DNA from 2 places in the Agarivorans sp. Alg241-V36 genome. Region 2 is predicted to be linked to the other one. Evidence: predicted binding sites of a transcription regulator. Region 2 holds the regulator's gene; the other holds the start of a gene.
The links. Region 2 encodes FliA, which starts transcription of late flagellar genes. Its sites were predicted from a motif close to CTAAAGNTNNNNNNNNNNNNGCCGATA; they were not measured.

Region 1 (5,113 bases), on a different contig from region 2:
CAATTCTACGCCTTGTTCAGACAAGAGCTGACCCACGCCAACATCAACTATCTCAAAGGCCAAACCATGCTGGCGGCAAAACACGTTAACCGCGGCTCCACCATTGACAAAGTTTTGTACCATTTGAGCAGTAACCTCTTGCGGGAAGGCACTTACCCCCTCTAACGCAATACCGTGATCAGCGGCAAATACAATCATTTTAGGCTGGCGAATTTCTGGCTCTAGGGTCTGCTGAATTTGCCCTAACTGGCAAGCCAAACTCTCTAGTTGGCCCAACGAACCTGGTGGTTTGGTTTTTAAATCTATCTTATTAGTTAAGGCTTCAGCTAAGCCTTGGTCTAGCGCTTCAATGACGAATTTATTATGCAAAATCAATTTCCTAGCAACATAAGTGCAATTGCTTAAGCTTAGCGTGTTTAATATCCAGTTTTAAGAAAAATATCCTAAGAACTGCGAGTAATTTTCTATACTGATGATAGAGGCCTTATTAACATGAGAGGACAGTAGCAATGGATGATAGTGCTGAACTATTCCTGTTTGATGAAGAAGACGACACCGCTACCGAAACCCTAGAGCCAGCTCCCTGGAAGGTGTTAATTGTGGATGACGATAGCGAAATGCATACCGTCACCAAATTAGTCTTAAACAACTTTTCTTACCAAGATAGAAAGCTCAGCTTTATTGATGCTTACAACGCCGCCGAGGCCTACCAGTTACTGAGTGAACACGGCGATGTCGCGATTGCCTTGGTAGATGTTGTTATGGAGAGTGATGATGCAGGTTTACTGCTTATCGATGATATTCGCCAGCGCCTTAACAACCACAAAATAAGGCTAATTTTGCGCACAGGCCAACCAGGCTTAGCACCTATTAGAGAGGTGATTCGCCGCTATGATGTGAGTGACTATAAAAACAAAACCGAGTTAAGCGACGTAAACCTAGACACTTTAATGTGCGCTTCACTGCGTGCCTATCAAGAAATAACCGAACTTCACTCGCAGCGGAATAACCTGCGAGCGGTCATCAATTCCTCTAGCCATATTGAAAACTGCAAAAACGAACAAAACTTGGCCGCAGGGGTGTTTCGCGAACTTGTTGACTTGTTAGCTCAGCAAGATACAAAGCTTCCCCTTAGTGGCTTGGCCTTAAGTGTTTACCGCTCCAAACTCAAGGTTCTGCACAGCGAAGGAAAACTGGCCTATTTAGAAGACGTTCGCAGCCTACATGAGTTGCCGAGCCGATTGCAGTCATTGCTCAACCAAGCACAGCAAAACCAACAACATAGTTTTGGTGAGAACAACGCGGTGTTTTATTTGCAGAATACTGACAGCGAACCCTTGATGTTCTATCTAGAAGGATGGAGCGATACCCAGCAATTGCAGCTGGAGCCACTTAACTATTTGATTCAAAGTACAGCTGTGAGGCTAGAGAACCAACATCTACAAAAACAGCTGGCTCACGGCCAACTGCGCCTAGTGGAGTTAATTCATCAAGCCATTCAAACCAAACAATATAATACCGAGCAACTTAGCAATGTAGAGCGCTATTGCTCTAAACTAGCGGCCGCTTATTCACTAAGCGATCAGCAACGCGAAGTATTAAACAAAGCCGCTAGCTTCTACAGTCTCGCCAACCACGGCTTACCCGACGCATTGCTTAGCTGCAATATGCTAAGCCAAGGCAGTTGGCAGCGTATTGCTGAGCATTGCCAGCTACCCGATACACTAAAAGATCCCTCGGTGCAGCAGCAGATAGATGCAGCGCTTATCGTAGCCAATCAAAGCCAGGAAAACTGGGATGGCAGTGGCCGCCCTTTAGGCCTAAGTGGTGAAACCATTCATATCTACGCGCGTATTGTTGCCCTAGCCGTATATTTAAGTGAGCAAGGCGACCAACAACAAAGTTTGGCTAAGCTTGATTTAGCCAACAACCCACACTTTGATCCGCAATTAACCACATTTACGGTTAAACACATGTTAAATCCTGATTAATCAGGTCAATTTGGCCAAACTATCACCAAGTTTCAGCTGCCTTATCGGCAGCTTCTTGTTACACTTCGCCCTTAGTCAAATTTGAGGTTTTCCTGTGTTAGTTTGCCCCTGCGGTAGCGGCAACGATTTTCTTCAGTGCTGTCAGCCCATCATCAACGGTGATTGCTTACCGACAAGTTGTGAGCAGTTAATGCGTTCTCGCTACACCGCGTTTACGCTCGGAGATGCCAGTTATCTATGGCAGACACACCATCCAGACTATCGACAGGGCGAAGCCCCGCAATCTTCCGCTAAAGAAGATCTAGGGCAATGGGAAAAGCTACAAATTATCTTTAGCTGTGACTTTAAAGACGGCCAAGCAGGCATAGTGGAGTTTAAAGCCCATTATTGCGAACAAGGCCAACGACAAATTTTGCACGAACGCTCTAACTTTAAAAAAGTTAACGAGCGTTGGTTTTATACTGACGGAGAATTCGCCCCAAAAGCCTTGGCGCGCAATTCGGCTTGCCCCTGCGGGAGCGGCAAAAAGTTTAAACAGTGCTGTAATAAATCTTAACTTTAAAACTGAATAAATCGAAAACACAATGGAAAGAAAAATCCTATTAACCGAATGCCCAGATGCAAAAGGTTTAATCTCAAGCATTACCAATATATGTGCTAAGCACCAGCTTAACATTATCAAAAACAACGAGTTTGTAGATAACGATGCCAATCGCTTTTTTATGCGTACGGTATTAGAAGGCTACTTTAACGACCAAACCTTACTTGCCGATCTAGATGGCGCTCTGCCCACTGGCAGCACTCGCCGTTTAGAAAGTGCTGGGCGTAAGCGCATCGTCATTATGGTAACCAAAGAAGCCCATTGTTTGGGCGATCTACTGATGAAAGCTGTTTACGGTGATATGGACGTAGAAATTGCTGCAGTAGTGGGCAACTACGACAGCCTGCGCAACTTGACGGAAAAATTTGATATTCCTTTCCATCATATTAGCCACGTAGATTTAAGCCGCGAAGAGCATGAGCAGCAAGTTATTGAGGTAGTACAACAATACCAACCAGACTATGTTGTTCTCGCCAAGTACATGCGTATTCTTACGCCGGCCTTTGTGGAAGCCTTCAACAACAAAATCTTAAACATCCATCACTCGTTTTTGCCAGCCTTCATTGGTGCTAAGCCATATAAACAAGCTTACGACCGAGGCGTAAAAATTATTGGAGCTACAGCCCACTTTGTAAACAACGATTTGGACGAAGGACCAATTGTAGAGCAACACGTTATTCATGTTGACCATACTTACAGTGCCGAAGAAATGGCCAAAGCTGGCCGAGATGTAGAAAAAGCAGTATTGAGCAAAGCCCTGCAGCAAGTACTTGATGAAAAAGTATTTGTTTACGGAAACCGTACCGTGGTGTTTCGTTAATTAAAGTACTTAACGCTAAGTGGCTTTGAGTAATCGAAGTCACTTAGTAAGTTGTACATGTCACTCCCCTTCACTTCTTTATCTATTTCTTGTTGCAGATCTGGCTTCGCCACTTTGTGTTTGACTCGGCTTAACAAATCAACGTTGTTCATTACCTCATGAGGTAAACCGTCAACACTGTCCTCTGCACACGCCGCATAGCCGCCAAGAGCTTGTTCTAAACGAATTCGCGAAGTTTCTCCCGCTTGCAGGTGCTTACTCCAATTGGCTTGCACTGGAAACTCATCATCTAGAGCTTTAAGCGCGCGAGCCTGAGCTAATTGAAACTTATCGCGTAAATCTTGCTGAACTTGCTCATGATTTTGCTTCTGCATCGAAAACTGAGCTTGGTCGCACACGTTTTGACTAAGCATGCTGAGTAATAGATGAAAACGAGCTTGTTCACCATGCAAAGTACTTTGGTTAAGCGTATCGCCCAACTGCAGTTCATCACATAAGCTACTCTGTCTAATTTGTTCAACTAACATATCGCTCCTCCATTACCTTTATAGCTATCGGAAGAGCAGACTAAAACTTTAGCAAATATCGGCTAAATGCACAGATAATAGGCAAACAGTAATCTGCCGATAAAAATGTCGCTTTTTTTGCTTTACAGCCCACCAAGTTCTGGTAATATGCCGCTCCACAAGCAGGAGGGGTTCCCGAGTGGCCAAAGGGAACAGATTGTAAATCTGTCGCGAAAGCTTCGGTGGTTCGAATCCACCTCCCTCCACCATACTGATAAAAAAAGACATCCTAGGATGTCTTTTTTTATGCCTGAAATTTGTCGTCAGTATGCAATGGACACAGGGCCCGATGTTTAGCTGGGAATAGATGAATAAGTCTAGGGAATAACAGCATTTTGAAACAAATGCTTAACATGGTGAGGCGGCAGAAACAAATACGCCAAGCTAATTTTAGCTTGGCGTTCCAACCAAATACGGAAAGTAATAAACGGTAAATAGACTAACTTACTAAGTAGAAAGATGTACATTTGCAAATCTAACCACTCAACTAAGGCGGTCCAGCCATCTTAAGGTTGCCCTAAAGACCTGTAACTTTCCGACCTTGGATCACTCCAAGTTTGGCTTTGACTCAGCGCTAATGAGACCAAAAGACTCATTAACACCTCAATATTAAATCAAGCTTGGCTGTTTTTGCAAGGTTTAATAGCAGATACTACTACCGTGCTAACTGTCTATACTTACACTACTTTATCGCTCAGTAACTTATGCTAGGATAAGCCAAAAGGATTAGAACACTCAGTAATGGCAACGCAATATAATTACAGCGACAAGCAAATACTCATCGTTGATGATCAACGAGCCTTTCAGGTTATGCTTAAGGCGATGTTGCAAAACTTTGGTGCAACCGACGTTTATTTTGCAAATACTGGTGAAGCAGCTGTAAGGGCGTGCCGAAAACGAAAATTCGACATACTTTTAGTGGATTATAATCTAGGTACAGGTAAAAATGGCGGCCAGCTTTTAGAAGAACTGCGTGTTAGCGAATTGTTAGAAGTTGATGCCCTATTCTTTATCATTAGTGGTGACAATAACAAAAGCATGGTGCTTAGTGCTCTAGAAATGGAGCCAGATGAGTTTATTACTAAGCCCTTTTCTCAGTTTCAACTGCATAACCGCCTAGCGCGCGCCAATCTTA
Region 2 (5,113 bases):
TTTCGCGTCTGGGGCTTTACCAGCACCATGTAATTGGTCTAGCAGTTTCTCGAACTCGTCATCGCCAATTTCATCACCATTTGAGCTAGGTTTCGCGGCTGGGGCGACGGGCGCTGCCGGTTTACTAGCACTTGGAGCTTTTGAACCATGAAGTTCATCCAACAGCTTTTCAAATTCATCATCAGAAATATCACCATCGCTGGCAGCTTTCGCTACGGGAGCGGCTGGCGCGGGTTTAGGCGCAGCGGCAGGAGCTGGAGCTCCTGAGCCATGCAACTCATCGAGCAAACGCTCAAATTCGTCATCGCTTATTTCGTCAATATTGCCTGCGTCAGCACTCGGCGCAGCTGCTACCGGCTCTGGCTCTGGCTCTGGCTCTGGCTCTGGCTCTGGCTCTGGCTCTGCAGCCACTTCGTCGGCAGACTCTGGGCGAGACAATTGGTGTAAGCTTTCAATTAATTCAGGAGAGGCTGGAGTTAGAGGCTCACGAGCTTGAACTTGAGCGAACATATCATTTACTGAATCTAGCGCTTCAAGAATCACATCCATCAGCTCAGGGGAAACACTTCTTCCACCATTTCGCAGGGTGTCGAAAATGTTCTCTGCACCATGACAAACATCAACCAACTCGGTTAATGACAAAAAGCCCGCCCCACCTTTAACAGTGTGGAAGCCACGGAATATGGCATTTAACAAGTCACTGTCATCTGGGCGTTTTTCTAAATCAACCAGCTGTTCAGACAGCTGCTCAAGGATCTCCGCCGCTTCTACGAGAAAGTCTTGTAAGATGTCTTCATCTACATCAAACGACATGCGCTACTCCCTTAAAATCCTAAACTAGACAACAAGTCATCAACGTCATCTTGATCGTTAACAACGTCATCCCTTTGCTCTTTATTTAATATTGGCCCTTCGGCTTCAATAGCAGATTTAGTCTCTTTTTTACTTTCTGCTACTTCGGCGTTTTCATTTCCAAACAAGGTAAGCATTTCTACCAGACTTTCTTCTACCTCTTGAACCAAGGTAATTACCTTTCGAATCATCTGACCGGTTAAATCTTGGAAATCTTGAGCCATCAATATTTCGGTTAACATGCTACGTAGTTTATCGGCATTTGCTGAAGAACTATTAAGGAAAATATCGATTTGGTGACATAGCGCCTTAAATTGACCGATTTCAATTCTTCGTTCCATCAAACTTTGCCATATGGGCATGATATTGTTGATTTCGTTAGTTAATTGATCGGCAATCGGAAGGCCAGACTCTACAGCGTCCATGGTTTTATTGGCCGCTTGATCGGTCATCTCTATTACATAGTTCAACCGTTCTTTAGCGTCTGGTATTTCTTGATTAGCTAACTCGTTAATTCGAATATCGAGTTTAAATTCGTTTAAAGAGTCATGAAGCTGACGAGTGAGCTGCCCAACCTTATCAAATAGCAGGTTAGCTTTTGGAGCACAAAGCTCACTAACAAGTTGATTCGCCTCGGCGACATTTCCTTCTTCAAGTAGCGCAACCAAAGATTTGGCATCGGCTAATGAAATAATCGGAGTCTCTGTGCTCACGCATCTTCCTTTCTTATTGTAGTCTTTCGAAAATCTTATCTAGCTTCTCTTTTAGCGTGGCTGCAGTGAAAGGTTTAACAATATATCCATTTACGCCGGCTTGAGCAGCTTCGATGATCTGTTCACGTTTTGCTTCGGCAGTTACCATTAAAACAGGTAAGTGAGACAAACTTTCGTCGGCACGAATATTCTTCAATAGGTCAATGCCTTCCATTCCTGGCATGTTCCAATCGGTTACTACAAATTCGAAATCGCCGCCTTTAAGCATAGGCAATGCGGTGTTTCCGTCATCGGCTTCATGCGTATTGTTGAAACCAAGATCTCTAAGTAGGTTTTTAATAATCCTTCTCATCGTTGAAAAATCATCAACAACCAGAATTTTCATATTTTTATCCAAGGTACGTCCCCCAACAGGATGTTTTACAAGCCACTAATTAGGCCAAAAATTTATGTAATATAGATATTATGCCTTAATAAACACAATTTTAGTCCATCTTTTACAAGAAATGTAAGGATGAATTTCTCTATTGTGTCCAATCTCGCATTCGAGTTTTAACTCGAGCAAGCGCTTGACTATGAATTTGACTGACTCGGGACTCGCTTACGCTCAATACTTCGCCAATCTCTTTTAGGTTAAGTTCTTCATCATAATAGAGGGATAAAACCAGTGCCTCTCTCTCAGGAAGGCCTTTAATACACTCGGCAAGAGATTGTTGAAAGCGCTGATTAGCAAAACCTTCAAACGGTCGATTTAGCTCTCGGCTTTCCTCACTTGAAATGACATCTTCACTCACGCCTAGATCGTCGATACCTAAAATGCGTCCGCAATTTACATCAGACAGCATTGAATGGTATTCACTCAAGCTAACCCCAAGTTTAGCTGCAACCTCAGCATCTTTTGCATCGCCATTTTTTTCTTTCTCAACTGCGGCGATTGCATCACTGATTGCACGGCTGTTTTTGTGCACCGAGCGCGGAACCCAATCGCCGCGACGAATTTCGTCCAGCATAGAGCCACGAATACGAATACCAGCGTAGGTTTCGAAGCTAGCCCCTTTAGAGCCATCAAAATTCCGCGCGGCTTCGATTAAACCAATCATTCCTGATTGAATTAGGTCATCAACAATTACGCTAGCCGGAAGCCTAGCCATTAGGTGATGGGCTATCCGTTTAACCAAGTTTGCATGGCGCTCCACCAAAACATTAGTGTCATTAGCGCTGGCATAAGCGGCAACTTTATTCACTAAGCTGTTCTCTATTTTTACGTTGTCCAAACTCGAGAAGGTTCTCGATGAAAAATTCTAAATGCCCACCTGCTTGTTCAGGAATAGGCCAAGTAGAAGCTTTACTTGCTAATGAGCGAAACGCTAAAGAAGCAGGAGACTTAGGATAGGCCTCTACCACTACTCGCTGCTTTCTCACGGCTAACCGCACATTATTGTCATAAGGAATACAAGATACTAGTTCGAGTGTAGCATCCAAGAAGCGATCGGTAACTCGGGTAAGCTTAGCAAACAATTCTTGGCCTTCGCGTAAGCTGCGCACCATGTTTGCGACTACTTTAAATTTATATACACCATGCTGATTGGAAAGCAGCTTTATTAGCGCGTAAGCATCGGTAATAGAAGTAGGCTCATCACAAACCACTACCAGAATGTCTTGAGAGGCTTTGGCAAAGCTTAGCACCATGTCTGAGATACCCGCTGCGGTATCAACTAGCAACACATCAATAGGTGTTTTCATGCTGCTAAAAGCACGAATAAGCCCCGCGTGTTCGGCAGGACTGAGCTCCACCATTGATTGAGTGCCAGAAGTCGCCGGTGCAATTAGAATCCCATTGGGCCCTTTGACTAATACTTCATCTAAGGTGCATTCACCCGACAAAACATGAGAGAGGTTTTTGGTTACACGTAAACCAAGCAGCACGTCTACGTTTGCTAGGCCTAAGTCGGCATCCAGCACCATTACGCGCTTACCTTGTGCAGCCATGGCTATGCCCATATTAAGAGTAACGTTAGTTTTGCCTACGCCCCCTTTGCCGCCAGTTACTGCGATGACTTTCACATTGTTTTTTTGTTGCATCATTCTTAAGCCGCTAGCTTGGTCAAATTCATTGTCTTTAGAATACATCTGAAACCTTTTGTTGTTCGGTTTCACTAAACCAGAAATGTTGCTGGCTTTGCTTATCGATAACCGATAATGCTTGTTCAATTAGTTGGGTAGGCGCAGCTACCGCAATATCTTCAGGCACTTGTTGGCCGTGAGTAACGTAACTTATTGGTAAGGCATGGCGCAAGGTTACATTTAACACTTCGCCTAATGCCAAGCTTTCATCTAATTTGGTAAGTATGGTACCAGCTAAAGGAATTCGCTGAAATTGGTTCACAGTTTCTTCAATCACCCGACACTGCGCATTGGCCGACATCACCAAATAATTACGAATATTCACTCGGCTGTTTTTTACTAACTTATCTAACTGCTCGTGTAAGCGCAGATCTCGTTGGCTCATACCGGCGGTATCAATAAGCACTAATTTTTTGTCTTTAAACTGATAAAGCAACTGTGAAAGCTCTTCTTCATCGTTGGCGACGCGAACTGCACAGCCCATGATTTTGCCGTAAGTGGCAAGTTGTTCATGAGCGCCAATACGGTAGGTATCGGTAGTAATCATCGCCACACTTTCGGCACCATGGCGCATCGCAAACTGCGCCGCCAATTTAGCGATGGTGGTAGTTTTGCCTACGCCCGTTGGGCCAAGCAAGGCAATTGCCCCACCCTTTAATAAAATTTCGTCCTGGCCAACTGGCAGTTGATTCACTAATAGCTCACGTAAGTGCTGCCAACCTTCTTGCACACCTAATTCTTCAGGAATATATCCGGCAATTTGGTCTGCCATATCTTCATCAAAACCAACTAGCTGCAACTGTTTAATTAGCATCGCTCGTACCGGCTCTTGGCGTTCTACTTCCTGCCACATTAACCCGGAAACTTGATGCTCAAGTAATTTGCGCATCGCTGCCATTTCTTTTTTAAGCTCGCCAACTTCGTTACCAGCGTTGGCAGAAGCAGGGTTAGCTGCTTGGCCGCCCATAGACGCATTGCTTGGTTTACTGGATAGAGAGCCTTGCTGCGCCCACCCTTGTTGTTGAGCTAAAGAGCGCGGAGCTTGAACAGTGCGAGGTCGCTGCTGTTGCTGTTTTTGCTGAGACTGTTGCAAATTTTCTTGCTGACGCTTTTGATGGCGATGCATAAAATTAGTTAGGTTATCTTTCAAACTGGCATTTTCGTCAAAATCATGACTGGGATGCGGTTTTGTTGGCGCTTTTTTAGTTGCACCAGCATTCATAGACGACAAATTGACGCTGTCTTCAGCCAATTCTCTATCGCTTTTAGGCGCAGCTTGTTTAGCACTGGAAGGTTCGACCGCAGCAACAATTTCTATGCCGCCGGTCACCTTTTTGTTGGACATGATAACCGCATCGCTGCCTAGTGTTTCCTTCACTTCGGCTAGTGCTGTTCGCATATCTTTTGCAAAAAAGCGTTTCATT

Region 1: a site for FliA is predicted at 3,965-3,991, ahead of G6R11_RS08555 (VC2046/SO_2500 family protein). Genes of this name have one in related genera too.

What each region holds. Positions count from the first base shown of each region.
Region 1 covers NZ_UNRE01000003.1:254,652-259,764, forward strand. The annotation lists gene cobT (nicotinate-nucleotide--dimethylbenzimidazole phosphoribosyltransferase) at 1-369, opposite strand, end outside; gene G6R11_RS08540 (DUF3369 domain-containing protein) at 510-1,991, shown strand; gene G6R11_RS08545 (YchJ family protein) at 2,086-2,547, shown strand; gene purU (formyltetrahydrofolate deformylase) at 2,576-3,412, shown strand; gene G6R11_RS08555 (VC2046/SO_2500 family protein) at 3,409-3,939, opposite strand; tRNA gene G6R11_RS08560 (tRNA-Tyr) at 4,104-4,187, shown strand; cyclic di-GMP riboswitch class I at 4,467-4,550, opposite strand; gene G6R11_RS08565 (response regulator) at 4,720-5,113, shown strand, end outside.
Region 2 covers NZ_UNRE01000001.1:782,204-787,316, reverse strand. The annotation lists gene G6R11_RS03735 (chemotaxis protein CheA) at 1-813, opposite strand, end outside; gene G6R11_RS03730 (protein phosphatase CheZ) at 825-1,565, opposite strand; gene cheY (chemotaxis response regulator CheY) at 1,579-1,962, opposite strand; gene G6R11_RS03720 (RNA polymerase sigma factor FliA) at 2,090-2,809, opposite strand; gene G6R11_RS03715 (MinD/ParA family protein) at 2,802-3,695, opposite strand; gene flhF (flagellar biosynthesis protein FlhF) at 3,685-5,112, opposite strand.